DNA from 2 places in the Vibrio rhizosphaerae genome. Region 2 is predicted to be linked to the other one. Evidence: predicted binding sites of a transcription regulator. Region 2 holds the regulator's gene; the other holds the start of a gene.
What was found. The regulator CRP, encoded in region 2, controls carbon source genes, mostly activating them, when cyclic AMP is high. The targets are predictions, from matches to a motif close to TGTGANNNNNNTCACA.
Positions count from the first base shown of each region.

Region 1 (8,337 bases), 1.7 Mb from region 2:
GAGGCGATTACTTATAGTTTCGTCGAGCCTGAGCAGCAAAAACTGATTGTGCCTGATGTTGAACCACTGGTACTGCCGAATCCGATCTCAGCTGATATGTCGGCGATGCGCTTAGGACTGATTCAGGGGCTGTTAAATACAGTCGCTCATAATCAAAAACGTCAGCAACCGCGTGTCCGTTTATTTGAACAAGGGCTACGGTTTATTCCTGATCAAAGCGCGGAGCAGGGCATCCGTCAAGAAACAATGCTTGCCGGTGTTATTTCTGGTACGCAAGCTGAAGAGCATTGGAACTTAGAGAGTCGGACGGTTGATTTCTTCGATGCTAAAGGCGATGTGGAAGCGATTCTTGAGCTGACATCGAATCCCGGCGCTTATTCATTTGCGGCAACACGTCATCCGGCTTTGCATCCGGGACAAGCGGCTGCAATCTATTACGAAGGTCGGCAAATCGGTGTGATTGGTACCGTTCATCCGGAAGTTGAGCGCAAGTTCGGCTTAAATGGCAGAACCATTGTATTTGAGATTGAATGGGCCGGACTCAGCCAACGTGTGATTCCAGAAATCGCCTCCGTCTCAAAATTCCCAGCAAACCGGCGTGACATTGCTTTAGTCGTTGATCAAACCGTGACTTCTGGTGAAGTGGTGGCTGCTTGTGCGAATGCTGGCGGGCAACTGCTGAAAGAGGCAAAACTCTTTGATGTCTATGTTGGTAAAGGTGTTGAAGATGGTAAGAAGAGTCTTGCAATTGCGTTAACCTTGCAATCAGCAGAACGGACGCTTGAAGAAGCTGAGATTGCTGCTGTCGTTAGCGAAATTGTTGCTGCGGCTGCAGAGCAATACGGTGCGGTTCTCCGCGATTAATCTCTGTGCTCTCTTCTGTATAAACAGAAACAGGCTGGTGAATATATGACACCAGCCTGTTTTTTTATGGGGAAGTAAAATTATTCAGCAGCGATGAGTTCACATATTTGAACTTTTGATATGAAGTTGACACTATTTTGATAATAATCAACTGGTTATATTGTAGGGTGTCCATAGAATACGCTAATTTTTCTCGATTGATTCATCAATTTTTGCTGATTTAAATGTGACATACTCCCACAATAGTCACGAATAGCATATTTCTTTTGCGAGCGATTTAATAAAAAAGTTGGCGTAAATCAGAAGGTTGGCATACACTATTTACAATAAAGCCGATATGTTGTTGATTGGCTGAGTAAAAATGCTTTGGTGCTGTCACATCGACAGTAAGGTTCAATATAGCTTTGAGGGAAGTTTTATGGCGCTCACAAAGGCCGATTTGGCTGAAAACCTGTTTGAAAAGCTTGAGTTTAGTAAACGGGATGCCAAGGAAACGGTTGAAGCATTTTTTGAGGAAATCCGTAAAGCTCTGGAAAATGGCGAACAGGTTAAACTGTCTGGTTTTGGCAATTTTGACCTGAGAGACAAGAATGAGCGTCCGGGACGGAATCCGAAAACCGGTGAGGATATTCCGATTACCGCAAGACGAGTAGTGACATTCCGTCCGGGACAAAAATTGAAAGCTCGTGTCGAAAATATCGATCCGAATGAGAGATAGAATACGCTGAAAGTGTGGTGTTGATGCCGCTTTCATGAACGTGAGTTATTTTTCGATCTCTAGTTTTTTGCCACTGATAAACAGGGCTGTTTCAGCACTGATCAGTGGCTGTTGTTTTTATATTAGAGAAGCACTTCATGGATAAAGAGTTTTGGCATAGAAAGTGGGCTTCTAATCGCATTGGTTTTCACATGACAGATGTGAATCCGCTGCTGTTAGAGTACTGGTCTGCATTGTCGCCACAAAGAGAAGAGCATGTTTTTGTTCCTTTATGCGGAAAAAGCGAAGATCTCGTTTGGTTAGCATCCAAACATGAAAAAGTCATGGGTGTTGAACTCAGTGAGATCGCGGTAAGATCGTTTTTTTCTGAACACTTTTATACCCCGTTAGTGACGCAGATCGATTCATATCATCAGTGCTATGAGTTTGATGAGTTGCAACTCTATCAGGGAGATGTGTTTACCGCACCACTTGAGCCTGTTGAGCTGATTTATGATCGGGCGGCATTGGTTTCGATGATGCCATCTCAGAGAGAGGCATATGTACAACGGCTACGTGAACTGTTAAAGCCCAGTGGGCGGATGCTTTTGATTACGGTTGATTATGTACAGGCAGAATTAGCCGGACCGCCGTTTAGTGTTGATCATCACCAGATTCAACAATTGTTTCAGGGGATGAAAACAACATTGCTTTGCCGTAAAGAAGCCGATCCGGAACATCCGAAGATTGCACAACAAAAGTTGAGCCGATTTGCTGATGAAGTGTGGTTGATCGAAGCTTAGGTATTGTATCTGACAGAAAAGGGCAGGCCGGTACGTGTTTACGTTCCGGCCTGTTTTCGTTCCTGCGAACCGTTTATACAGATGAAGTTATCTTCGACTGGCAGGCGTTAATAATGCAGAACGATATGATTCGCGCATGCCAATGCAGCTTCTTTCGCCTGTTGGGGATTTTCACCTGTCGCGAGCGTGACTCCGAGCCTTCTTCTGCCATCAATATTTGGTTTTGCGAACAGACGGACTTGAGTATTCGGAATCAGAAGTGCTTTCTCCAGTCCGTCGAAACGAACATCATCTGATGTCCCTTGACCGAGCAATGCGACCGAAGCGGCTGGTTGATAAGACACAATCTGTTGGATTGGCAGTCCGGTAAATGCACGTACATGCAAGGCAAATTCAGATAAATTCTGCGAGATTAAAGTGACTAATCCCGTATCGTGAGGGCGAGGGGAGACTTCGTTAAAAATAACCTGATCTCCTTTGATGAATAATTCCACACCGAAGATACCGTAGCCCCCGAGCGCTGTGACAATCTTTTCCGCAACGGTTTGTGCATTTTTCCGGGCATTCTCAGACATCGCTTGGGGCTGCCAGGATTCACGATAATCGCCATCTTCCTGTCGATGGCCGATGGGGGCACAGAAATGAACACCATCTACAGCGCTGACGGTAAGTTGGGTGATTTCATAGTCAAAGTCAATGAAGCCTTCTACAATCACTCTCCCGGCACCGCAGCGACCGCCTTCTTGTGCGTAATGCCAAGCTTTATCGATATCTTGCTCTGTTTTGAGAACACTTTGTCCTTTCCCGGAAGAGCTCATGACGGGCTTGACTACACAGGGAATGCCGATCTCAGTCACCGCATTTTTGAAGTCATCATAGTGATCGGCAAAACGGTAAGGTGATGTCTGGAGCGATAATGTTTCAGCGGCGAGACGACGAATGCCCTCACGGTTCATTGTCAGCTGAGTTGCTTTAGCCGACGGGACGATATGAACGCCTTCATTTTCTAATTCAACCAGAGTTGCCGTGGCAATCGCTTCGACTTCAGGGACGACGTAGTCTGGTTTTTCGAGTTCAATCACTTGGCGTAGCGCGTCACCATCCAACATGTTGAAGACATGACAACGATGTGCAACTTGCATGGCAGGCGCATTGGCATATCGATCACAAGCAATGACTTCCAGCCCCAGCCGCTGGCATTCGATTGCGACTTCTTTACCTAACTCTCCGGAGCCCAGTAACAGAACTCGTGTTGCACTTTTACTTGTCGCTGTCCCTAACATTCTCTGATCACCTCTTCACATTTTGAAAACTGCGGCAATCATACTGAAAAAAACCCAAAAAGCAAACGTTTGCTTTTTGGGTTTTTCTATACTTGAATCTTATTTTTATTTTATTGATCAGATGCTTATCTGTTTTAAAGTCACTATACCTGAATATATACCAGTTGACTTTGTGGGGCGATTTTTTCCAGAACTGATCGGGTGATGTCTAAGTGAGTGATCGTCCCATTTTCAGTTTCGGCAAGAACCACACGCTGAATATCACGAAATGAATCGCCATGCATTCTGAGTTGTATCAGTGCCACTTGCAGTGGAGGGAGGCTCGGATTAAAAGCGGCATTTTCTGCATATGCGCCCAGATAAATTTGTTGATTGGAGAGTTCAATGGCGACGCCACTGAGCGCTTTACTATAAGGTGCGTAACTTTGATTCAATGCGTTGAGTGCTGTCTGTTGTAGTGAATCAGAAAAATCAGCACGGATGTGATGTGTTTGTTGATCCATTAAGCGAACTTTCATCCCCATTGTGACAGGGCCAAAAGATTCCGGCAGATAGTCGAGTAATTTTTTAGTGGCTTGGCCGGGGAGAGTGACTTGTAATGCTTCGACACCGGCCAGCTCATTCATAAACTGACGGCAATGGCCACATGGCGGCGTGTCGACAATGATGTCACTGAGTTTGTTTTCACCACGCATCCATGCATGGGCAATGGCCGCCTGTTCCGCATGGATCGTTTGTCCGAGTGATACCCCGGAAAACTCGATATTCGCGCCCAAATACAGCGCACCGGATTTACCCCGGACGATTGCACCCACTTGAAAGTCTGAAACCGGCGTATAAGCATAAGTAGCAGCCAGTGGAAGCAGATGCTGAGCAAGGGTTACGGCATCAAGCCCGCTGACATGAATCAAATGCTCAACCTGTTGTGCGTTGAAGGTGGCCGAGAATTTCGGATCGACGATCATCTCTTCGAGCGGTCTGGCCAGTGTTTCAGGTAATCGGCTGAGAACAGTGAGTCGGTCTTGGGTCATGTGTTCATCTCTTTCATCACATCAGGCATTTTATACTAACGCAGTTTGGTGAATTTGTTGTGACCAAAGTATTGTTTTTATGATTGCTATAATTCTTATTTCATTTATTTTGTGACTAAAGTCATATTTAAGGCCGGCGATAACTCACTAGATCGTCAACAGTGGACTCAACCATAGCACCAATGCGTAAGCCAGTGGCGCCAGTACAGACGTGATAATGCCACAGAGTACAAGTGCAAGTGAACTAAATGCAGCATCACGGGGATCATTCTCAACACAGCTCGCCGTACCCAGAGCGTGAGAGATACTTCCCATGGTTAGCCCTTTCGCGATGGGATGAGTGATATGGAGCAAACGGTAGAACGGATAAGCGAAAATTGCCCCAAATAACCCGACAATCAGTACCAGAATCGCTGCAATGGATGGCTCACCACCGAGGTTACTGGTAATTTCCATAGCGATTGGTGTGGTGACCGATTTGGCCAGTAATGCTGCGATGAGTGGTGTGTCGGCATGAAATAAAACTGCAATCAATGCCGTAGTCAGCATCGACATAATACTCCCAAAGAGACAGGCAAACAGGATAATGCGCCATTTGGCCCGAATTTGCGGCAATTGCTCATAGAGTGGGTAGGCAAGGGCGACAACCGCAGGTTGGAGTAAAAAATTCACCCACTGATTGTCTGCTGCATAAGTTTCATAAGGCACATTAAAATAGAGCAGAATAGCGATAATTATCGCGACACAAATAAGTAGTGGGTTGGCTAAAGGGGTTCGACATTTTTGACATAACCAGCGAACGGCAAAGAAAATAACAATGGTAATCAAAAGCCACATGCGTGATATTCCTCAGTGATGTTCTTTTTTCAGCATACGATCGAGTAATAAACCCATACAGATCAACACAATGACGGTTCCACCGATGGCGCTGGCAAATATTGGCAGCGCATTCTCAATCAGGGTATCGAAATGGGTCATCAAGCCAACACTAATCGGTACAAAGAGAAAAACCATATAGCGGATGAACAGAGAGGCTCCGGGTTTTACCCATGAGACGGGTAACAGACCGCTGGCCAGTGCGATAAATAGAATCAGCATCCCCAGTACGCTCCCCGGAATCGAAAGATGCAGCCAAACCTGAATGAGTGTGCCAAGCCATAGGGAGGCCATAATCGCTCCCAAAGAAACCACCAATTTGAGTAGTGAGATAATCATGTTGAGTTCCGAAATCGAGTGATGATTGATTTTTGACTGATGCATGTCATCGCCATGAGCGGAAGACTTGCATCAGCAGAGATTCAGCAGTGTCGCTATGATGTCAGGTTCAGCACATAATGGTAGATTGATTTCAGGATCTGCATTTTATGTGGATCCTGCTCATGTTCGTGCGCCAGATTTTCCAGACGAAGAATATAATCATCCAGATACTGGGAAAAATAATCCTGACAGTGGGACTGCCATTGTTGTTGTTCATGCAGGGTAAGGGTTTCAGGCCAGTTTCTGGCTCGGTAGCGAAACAACAAGGGTTTGATCCGAGCGTCTTGGAAAGAGATTGATAAATCCGGTAAAGCTTCGGGTGATGTTTGCCGGATAATTTCCATCGCAGCTTTGTCAGCCGGATTGAAAAAGTCATGGTATAACATCGTATCGACATCCGTATCTGTCGGATATTCTTTCTCTTCACCAAATACTTGTACCAGTTTCTCTCTGATATCCTGAGATTGCTTGATGAGAGACAAATGATGTAAACATTTGTCTCTGTCGATGCCGATTGTCTGGGCATTTTCTGCTGTCAACGTCTTCGCGGGAGCGAGGATCGGGCATTTATTGAGATGAACCAATTTTACCGGAATCGGTAACTCATCTTCTTGTAAATCATCACGTTTTGTGTAGAGCCGTTGCCGAATTTCGTCAGCATTGAGATCAAACAGTGGCTGAGGATCTTTCGCCAAGTCGACCATAATCACGGCATTTTTGTTCTGCGGATGCCAAGCCAGCGGCACAACCCAGCTGGTATATTGGCAGTGGCTGCCGAGCATACCGGAAACGTGCATCAATGGCGTCATACTGACAATATCGATCAGTGCATTCAGTTTACGCTTATGGCGCATTGAGTAGAAATAATCGAAGAGTTTCGGCTGGGCATTTTTGATCACTTTTGCCAACTCAATGGTGGCATAGACATCGGCCATCGCATCATGGGCATTGGTATGTTCAATCCCATTGGCAACGGAAAGATGTTCGAGTTTAAAGCTGGTATTACCGTCTTCGTTTTCTGGCCATACAACCCCTTCGGGACGTAATGCATGACAGGCGCGCGCGACGTCGAGCAGATCCCAACGCGAATTGCCGTTTTGCCAGCTCCATGCATAAGGATCAATGAAATTGCGATAACAGGTGTAGCGTGTCACTTCATCGTCAAAGCGGATGTTGTTATAACCCAGACAGGTGGTATGGGGATGAGACAGTTCCTGATGAATCCGCTGAATAAACTCGGGCTCTGACAAACCTTTGGCACTGGCTTGTTGAGGTGTAATACCGGTGATGAGTGCCGCTTCCGGTGCCGGCAGATAATCGGCTGGCGGTTTACAAAAGATCACCAGTGGTTCACCAATGATATTGAAGTCCATATCTGTTCTGACCCCGGCAAACTGACAGGGACGATCTTTCGCGGGGTGAGTGCCCCATGTCTCATAATCGAAGAAGAAGAATGTCGGTTGTTCTTGGTTGTTCATGTTTTTTGTATGTTGACTAAAGTTATTCAATATAAGCCTTATGTATCAGTCGATTAGAGCATGTTACTGTGATATCCTTTTCAAGGAATTTTAGCAATTTTCTCTGTTTTACATTTACACTTGCGTCTGATAATGCGTCCATTTTTTTAGAACGCTGCGTCCAATTTTTAAGGTATAAAAATGAGCATAACGGATAGACAACTAAGTTCAATCAACAAACTCAGTGAGTATTGTGGACCACCTGAATTGAATGATGGAGAAGGGCTAATCGCTAAAGTCTCACCCAAAGCGAATATCACCTTTCAATATCGCTGCCGTTTCAACGGAAAAAATAAACGCTTTCGTATTGGCAAGTATCCCGCAATCAGTCTCAAAAAAGCAAGGCAAATCCACAAACAAATGTTGGAGCTGAAAGAAGAGGGAAGAAATCCTGAAATAGCGATCTCTGGAGATACTGAATTTGTTACATTGAACAACTGCTTAGATTTTTGGTTTGAGAACAAAGTCAGAAGACTGAAAGAAGGGACTCGAGTGTTGTATGAATCAGTAGCGATTCAACTGCCTGTTATTAAGAATGTTAGCAAGTGAAAAACTCTGTATTTTCAATAGATACTGCTGCGTATCTTATGTTATTTCAATTTAAACTCTCTTTTCAGTATTCTTCTGACATTTTAAGTCGTTCGACTTCATTAATTTATAGATTGGAGAGAGTGGTAATGGGAAAACATTTAGAGTTTAAACAGCATGCAGGGTATTGTTTTGGTTACAGTCAATTATGGTTAAATTATGTTATAGAAAATAACTTATCATCTTTACAGTTAATTAAAGCATGGCAAAATTTGAGCGATAGTAGCATAGCGAAAGAACTGATGCAGCAGACTGAAAAAGCAAAACTAATTACTCAAAACCAGGATGATATCAATA
Region 1 is NZ_AP024903.1:2,011,856-2,020,192, reverse strand. It holds gene pheT (phenylalanine--tRNA ligase subunit beta) at 1-864, shown strand, start outside; gene ihfA (integration host factor subunit alpha) at 1,283-1,582, shown strand; gene OCV37_RS08590 (thiopurine S-methyltransferase) at 1,720-2,364, shown strand; gene purT (formate-dependent phosphoribosylglycinamide formyltransferase) at 2,472-3,647, opposite strand; gene cdd (cytidine deaminase) at 3,791-4,678, opposite strand; gene OCV37_RS08575 (CidB/LrgB family autolysis modulator) at 4,826-5,515, opposite strand; gene OCV37_RS08570 (CidA/LrgA family protein) at 5,528-5,893, opposite strand; gene sbcB (exodeoxyribonuclease I) at 5,989-7,413, opposite strand; gene OCV37_RS08560 (Arm DNA-binding domain-containing protein) at 7,594-8,001, shown strand; gene OCV37_RS08555 (hypothetical protein) at 7,998-8,337, shown strand, end outside.
Region 1: cdd (cytidine deaminase) is a predicted target of CRP. The motif match lies at 4,789-4,804, and genes of this name have one in related genera.

Region 2 (8,337 bases):
CAAATCGATAAATTACAGGCAACACTCAGCGATGCAGAGCAACAATTAGGCGATTCTTCTCTGTATGAGGCAGAGAATAAAGCTAAACTTACTCAGGTGCTGGCACTTCAGGCTCAAAGTAAATCTGACCTTGAAGAACTGGAGTCCCAATGGATGGAGCACCAAGAGCACCTAGAACAGATGGAACAGGAGTTCAACATTTTATGATTCAGACACCGATTTCCCTGACACTGGAGCGGCTATGGCAATTCAGTTTGCAATATTACAGTGTCCGGGAAGTCAAAGAAGCCTGTCTCAGCCTCCAAAACAACTACCACGGTAATGTCAATTTACTTTTGCTGCTGAAATGGCTTGATGAACAGCAGCTCAGTATCGGACAACAAGACTGGCATCGTGTCATGACCTGTATCAGCACAACCGAAGGACTGCTGAATAGTTATCGAGAGTTACGCAGAAAACTCAAAGTTCATCTGCCAGACACACTCTATCGTGAATCACTCCAATTTGAACTGCAACTCGAGAAGCAACAACAGTCCGATTTGGTGGATTGTATTAATCAACTCCAGTTGCAGCCCGGCGACTCACAATTAATGACCCAGCGCTACTGCCATGCGCTGACAGCCGACCATCTTGCCAAAATTTTTGCGAAACCAGCATCATTTTCAACCACACCGACTAAGAGATAAGGAAAACCAGCGCGGTGAAAAGCCCCATACAACCGATGAACAAAGCCACAATCATGCCGTTTCAACCAGCGTCAGGCGCTGCAGCGCCACACATTCAGACCTTGTTGCCCAGATGGGTCCGGCGCCATCCTTTATTTACACCACACAAGGAGACTCTGACAACGCCAGATGATGATGTGTTGACGCTGGCCTGGAGTGAAGACCCAAATCACCCCAGTGCGCAAACAAAGCCTTTGTTTATTCTTTTTCATGGTCTGGAGGGAAGCTTTCACAGTCCTTATGCCAATGGACTGATGCATGCTTTTGCGCAACAAGGCTGGTTAAGCGTCATGATGCATTTCCGCGGATGTGATGGTCAACCAAACCGGCGAGCCCGTGCTTATCATTCTGGCGAAACCAGCGATCCACGCCATTTTCTGATGCATATTCAGCAACGTTTCCCGTCAAATTATAAGATGGTGACTGGTGTCTCACTCGGCGGCAATATGCTGGCGAATTATCTGGCTGAGTTTGCTGATGAGCCTCTTGTTGACAGTGCGACTATTATCTCCGCACCATTTGATTTAAGTGATAGTTCGCACCGGATTAATCGCGGCTTCTCACGCCTCTATCAGACATATCTGCTTCGTTCGCTCAAGCAAAATGCTTATCGTAAATTCGAGACACTGCGACAAGCGATTCCCCTCTCACAGCAGTCAATCAGGCAATTACAAACATTGCAGCAATTCGATGATTTGATCACCGCGCCCCTGCACGGATTTGCAAACGCACAGGACTACTATCAACGCTGTTCGGCGATCTCAAAACTGGGGCAAATTCGTCTGCCAACACTGATTTTACACGCACAAGACGATCCCTTTATGACCGAAGCCGTCATTCCGACAGCACCGCTGCCTCAGGTCATCGATTATCAGCTCATGCCCCATGGCGGACATGTCGGCTTTCTGAGTGGCACCCTTGCCAAACCACGCTTCTGGCTGGAAGAAGCGCTGCCCCACTACTATCGGGCACAGTCACCCAAGCCTTAAATTCAATCCCCCGTCTCTTCGCCAACGACGCCCGAGCACACTGAGCAACCTGATCAGTGTTCTTGGGCTTTGCCTAAGTCACGTCGCAAACATTATTCGATATTTGCGTGTAAAATCATGATTATTGCGCAACATCATGCAAAATCCGTTAAGATACACGCTATTCATTCATCCCAGAGTGATCGTATAAAAGGTCATCATTATGATTATTCCTTGGCAAACGCTCGAACCAGACACACTCAATAACCTGATCCGAGAGTTTATTCTCCGGGAAGGAACTGACTACGGTGAGCATGAAATCTCGCTTGAAGAGAAAGTCGCTCAGGTCAAACAACAAATTCAGTCCGGAGAAGCCGTTATTGTTTATTCCGAACTTCACGAATCTGTTGATATTCAACAAAACAGATATCGTTAATTCATGAATTGTCCGGTGACAGCACCAATTTCCGTGATATAGTGAAATCGATTTCTCGATAACACTTTCGAGAAATTGATTGAGTGAACGACAAGGAATGATAAGACAAGGTATGTCATGTCAGCAAAACATCCGATTATCGCAGTAACCGGCTCATCAGGAGCCGGAACGACAACGACTTCTGAGGCTTTTCGCAAAATGTTTAACATGATGCGGATTAAGCCGGCTTGGGTTGAAGGGGACAGTTTCCACCGCTTCACCAGACCGGAAATGGATGTCGAAATCCGTAAAGCCAGAGAACAGGGCCGCCATATCAGCTATTTCGGCCCCCAAGCAAATGATTTTCCGGCTTTAGAGGAGTTTTTCCGGGAATATGGCCGTACCGGCACGGGAAAAATTCGCCGTTACCTGCATACATTTGATGAAGCGGTTCCCTATAATCAGATGCCGGGAACATTTACGCCTTGGCAAGATCTCCCCAATGATACCAATGTCCTCTTTTATGAAGGACTTCACGGCGGAGTTGTTGACGGTGAAACCAATGTGTCCCAACATGTTGATTTTCTCATTGGCATGGTGCCGATCGTCAATCTGGAGTGGATTCAAAAATATGTCCGGGATACCCGGGATCGAGGCCATTCCAGAGAAGCAGTAATGGATTCGATCGTTCGCTCCATGGATGATTACTTAAATTACATTACGCCCCAATTTTCCCGGACACACATTAACTTTCAGCGAGTTCCGACCGTCGATACATCGAATCCGCTGAGTGCAAAAGGGATTCCGAGTCTGGATGAAAGTTTTGTCGTCATCCGCTTACTAGGCATCAAAAAAGTTGATTTCCCTTATCTATTGGCAATGATTGATGGCTCTTTTATGTCATGTCATAACACAATTGTTGTTCCTGGCGGAAAAATGAGCTTTGCGATGGAGTTGATTGTCCGTCCGATTCTCCAGCAGTTGATCGAGACGGGAAAAATTGGCTAGACACGAATTGGGCTCTTTAGTTCCTATACCGTGATAATGCGCACGTTTTTGCGTACTAAATCACGGTCATGACACGATTAAAGTCAAGAAATTGTGTAAGAAAAAGGATACTATTTGATACCGAAACAGAAGACAACTTGCAGGCTTTCTCAAGTGCTTTTATGCTAAGTATTCAGTTCCGAGACATGTGTAGTTTAAACGTGTTCAGTTCAAAAGCTTTGCGAAAACATGGAAAGCAGCAAGCATACCCTGCAGAGGAAGAGAGATATTATGGTTCTAGGTAAACCTCAAACCGATCCAACATTAGAGTGGTTTCTTTCACATTGTCACATACATAAATACCCTTCAAAGAGTACGCTGATTCATGCAGGCGAAAAAGCGGAAACGCTTTACTACATCGTGAAGGGATCTGTTGCTGTTCTGATCAAGGATGAAGAAGGAAAAGAAATGATCCTTTCTTATCTCAATCAGGGTGACTTCATCGGTGAACTTGGTTTATTCGAAGAAGGTCAAGAACGGACAGCTTGGGTCAGAGCGAAATCTCCCTGCGAAGTTGCAGAAATTTCCTTCAAAAAATTCCGTCAGTTAATTCAGGTCAACCCAGATATTCTGATGCGTCTGGCAGGACAAATGGCAAGCCGCCTGCAAGTCACTAGCCAAAAAGTTGGTGATCTGGCGTTTCTGGATGTGACTGGTCGTATTGCACAGACGCTGTTAAATCTGGCAAAACAACCCGATGCAATGACGCATCCAGACGGTATGCAAATCAAAATTACTCGTCAGGAGATCGGCCAGATCGTCGGCTGTTCTCGTGAAACCGTTGGCCGCATCTTGAAAATGCTCGAAGAGCAGAACCTTATTTCAGCCCACGGGAAAACCATTGTTGTTTACGGTACAAGATAATTTTTATGCTTGCGCCGACAAAAGAGCCATCCTTGTGATGGCTCTTTTATTTACGACAATAACGCATGACATATCACTGCGCGTTGGTACTCTCAAAGATCTTATCCGCTGAAGCTTCGACAAACCCGGGATATAAGATGCCATTTGCCATCGGATACCGTTTGGCGAATTCATAAAAACCACCGGGAACTAACAACTCGGCTTCATCGAATTCAACCACAACCCGGTCCGCCATAGTCGATGACTGTTCCAGAAATAACTCGGGCGAGCCCTTCACTTCGCCTCCGGATGAATTGATCACAAATCCCTGTTGGTGTAGATAAGCATTCACCTCCGCAACCTGATGAAAACGAGCCAGTTGATTGACGCTCACCGTAAAATGGTTGGCGCCATAACCATGTGCTGCCACCCAAGCGGCGTATTCACTTTCCTCCGCCAACAGATAATACTGCTCGAGTGAAATCGGCCATAAACGCCCACCATAAAGAAAATCAGCATCAGCAACCATTTCGGCTCGGACATGAGAAACCAGACTTCTCACGATCTTTTGCAACGATTCGGAGCAGCGTTCAACTTCTAACTCACTGATGAAGACTTTCGGTAACTGAGAGTCCGGATGTTCAAAGTGCTGCGCCGCTAATTTCTTTTGCTCAAATTGATAGTGCCCTTTCGACACATACCCCAGTCGTACAAAAGGCGCAGCTATCACCTCAAGGTTTATGGGTGACACATTAAATGTTCGTAACGCAATATGATCATTATTCAGCGGCTTCTTATCCTGAAGTAGTTGGTGAATCCGCTGTGCTGATGGGCAAAGTCTGGTTGTATAATCTTGCCATAAGGCGGCAAACAGTGAGTTCGGCGTCATAGCGCCTCCTTCTTTATCAATTATCTTGGGCTATCATCACGTCCTTGTTTCCTGATTCAACGGATTAACGAATCATCAGAAAACGGACCCGATCACCAGACTGAATCAACAGAGCCTGAGCAACTTCAGGCGTGATGATCACAGTCTCAGATTCCGGATGAAAATCGACCTCGGCAATCGTCGCCCGGAAAAATTCAAATGAAGTATTACTGAGTATGACTTTTTGTTGGCTCTGATGTTGCGCCACTTTCACCGTTGCAGAGACAGAATGCCTCACCGATTCAATATGGCGTAAATCACATTCAACCGTCGGGCCCGCATCAAAAATATCGACATAATTACGACAGGTGAAACCTTCCTCTTCCAACAATTTTAAAGCCGGTTTGGTCTTGTCGTGCACCTGCCCTATCACGGCTTGAGCTTCAGGGCTGAGCAGGTTGATATAAATCGGTAATTTGGGCATCAGTTCAGCGATAAAGCCTTTATGGCCCGAGCCGGTCAAATAATCAGCCAAAGAAAAATCGATCGAAAAAAAATGTTCCTGCAACCATTGCCAGAACGGAGAATTCCCCTGCTCATCAGACACCCCTCTCATTTCAGCAATAATTGTCTGAGCAAAGCGTTCCCGGTGTTCCGCCAGCATCAGAAAGCGGCATTTTGACATCAAGCGTCCGTTAAGACCGGCGCGAAATTCAGGCAAAAGAAATAGAGTACAGAGTTCAGAACACCCGGTATAGTTATTCCCCAGTGTCAGTAATTTCACGATTTTGTTGACGCCCAAACGTCGGGAAGAATGAAGAATGGTACTGATATGATAAGAGTAAGACGGGGTATCCCAGCCGACGTAAGCTTCAATTGCGGTCGTACCAGCAATCCGACCACTGTCACTATCGACCCCAACCATCAGATAACTTTCATCAGTCGGTGACTGAATGTCCGACTTTGCAAAACTTGCTTCTGAATGTTCAATGCGATGAGACAACAACGCTTCATTGACAGGTAATGAGGTAAAACCATAACCCGATTCTATCGCACAATGGTAGAGCGCATTATAGTCAGTCATTGTTATGGGACGAACCACAAGCATGGATACCTCTCCCTGAAAACCTGAGTTCGAAATGAAACCAGTCTGACTATAAGCATAGCTCAGGATCATGACGAACCTGAGCTAAAGTTAAAACTAAGTTTTAAACTAAGTTAATGATGCGATGGCTTTTTCCAGTCGTGACAGGCCTTCCTGAATATCGACATCCTCAATCACCAGAGACGGCGTGAAACGAACCACATTCGGTCCGGCAACCAATACGAGTAGTCCTGCTTTGCCCGCAGCCTGTAGAATATCACGCGCTCGGCCATGCCAAGCTTCTGTCAACTCAGCACCGAGTAATAACCCTTTACCCCGGATCTCACTGAATATCGGATATTTGCCATTAATCCGTTCCAATCCCTCACGAAACAGCTGCTCTTTTTCTTTGACCCCTTGCAGAACCTCAGGCTGAGAAGTGATATTGACGACCGCTTCGGCAACCGCACAAGCCAGTGGATTCCCCCCATACGTTGAGCCATGCACCCCGACCTTAAAGTGAGATGCAATGGCTGTCGTCGTCAGCATCGCACCAATCGGAAATCCGCCACCCAGCGATTTTGCCGTACTGAGAATATCCGGTGTCACTCCCGTCCCCTGATAGGCATAGAAATCACCGGTCCGACCGTTACCTGTCTGCACTTCATCAAAAATTAATAATGCATTGTGTTCATCACACAGCGCTCTGACTGCCTGAATGAATTCCGCTGTCGGAGAAATAATGCCCCCTTCGCCCTGTAGCGGCTCCATCATCACCGCGCATGTCCGCTCTGAAATCTGAGCTTTAAATGCAGCTAAGTCATTATAAGGCAGGTGAACCACATCCGAAGGTTTCGGCCCAAAACCATCTGAGTAAGACGATTGTCCGCCAACGGTGACGGTAAAAAATGTCCGGCCATGAAAGCCCTGTTTAAAGGCGATGATTTCCGATTTTTCCGGACCATAATTATCCGCAGCCCAACGACGTGCCAGCTTCAATGCAGCTTCATTCGCTTCAGCCCCGGAGTTGGCAAAAAAAACTTTCTCGGCAAAACTCAGCTCAGTCAGTTTTTTTGCCAACCGCAATGCCGGTTCATTCGTCATCACATTACTCAAATGCCAAAGTTTCTGTGCTTGCTCCGTTAAGGCTTCAACCATAGCTGGATGACAATGCCCCAGACAACTCACTGCGATTCCCCCGGCAAAATCGATATATTCATGATCAGCCTGATCCCACAACCGGGACCCTTTTCCTTTCACCGGAATCACTTCCATCGGGCTGTAACAAGGCACCATCACCTCATCAAACTGTGCCCGTTCAACATTATTCTGTGTAGCCATTCACACTCCCTCTCCGCTCGTGAGCTTACAACCACCTCATCCAAATATTCACCAGTATAGATGATCTGATCATTCTGACCGTATTTCTATCATTACAGATACGATTCACTCAATATCTATGGACAATATTTCTACCCATAGACCATATCATTGACCTTGATACTTGTCAGATGATTCTGTCACGACACATTCTATATGTATAATTATGCAATAAAAATGATTTTTTATTTAATTTTATCAGAGAGGCAACTGAACCATATGCTCAACGGCGTAAGAAGTTCGCCAGCAACGCATGCCCTTGTTCAGTTTTTATCGATTCCGGATGAAACTGCACCGCATCAATAGGCAAAGTCCGATGCTGGTATCCCATGATCTCATCGACAGCGCCTTCATCCGTTTCAGTCCAGGCGGTGATGTCAAAACAGTCCGGTAAGCTCTGCCGCTCAACAACCAAAGAGTGATAGCGAGTGACCGTTAACGGATGATTTAAACCATGAAATAGTCCCTGACCACTGTGGCAAATCGATGAAACTTTACCGTGCATCACTTGTTTGGCGCGAACAACCTTTGCCCCAAAAGCCTGTGCAATTGCCTGATGACCGAGACAAACCCCCAACAAAGGAAGCTGACCAGCGAAATGCTTGACGACATCAAGGGAGATCCCTGCTTCATTGGGCGTACAGGGTCCCGGAGAAATCACCAGATGAGAAGGATTCAGTGAGGTAATTCCGGCAATATCAATCTGGTCATTACGAACGACGTTGACTTCCACCCCCAGCTCACAGAAATACTGATACAGGTTATAAGTAAACGAATCATAATTATCAATAATGAGTAACATGAAGATCCTACGTCAAACGCCTGCCGAAAATCAGGTCGCTATTGTGCAGGATAGATGCAAGAAATCAAGAATGTCTGATGAATAAAGAAGTCACCACTGAGTGGTAACTCCTTTATCTAACTTATTTTAAGCGCAACTATATCATGCCATGTTGAGCTATCCCCATACCTGTTCGGCGACCTCTCTCACCAAAGCAATCTTCTGC
Region 2 is NZ_AP024903.1:353,525-361,861, reverse strand. It holds gene OCV37_RS01570 (ABC transporter ATP-binding protein) at 1-207, shown strand, start outside; gene OCV37_RS01565 (TIGR02444 family protein) at 204-686, shown strand; gene OCV37_RS01560 (hydrolase) at 737-1,714, shown strand; gene OCV37_RS01555 (YheU family protein) at 1,917-2,129, shown strand; gene OCV37_RS01550 (phosphoribulokinase) at 2,247-3,116, shown strand; gene crp (cAMP-activated global transcriptional regulator CRP) at 3,387-4,019, shown strand; gene OCV37_RS01540 (DUF1338 domain-containing protein) at 4,093-4,887, opposite strand; gene astA (arginine N-succinyltransferase) at 4,952-5,974, opposite strand; gene OCV37_RS01530 (aspartate aminotransferase family protein) at 6,080-7,291, opposite strand; gene OCV37_RS01525 (aminodeoxychorismate/anthranilate synthase component II) at 7,554-8,132, opposite strand; gene OCV37_RS01520 (5-methyltetrahydropteroyltriglutamate--homocysteine S-methyltransferase) at 8,289-8,337, opposite strand, start outside.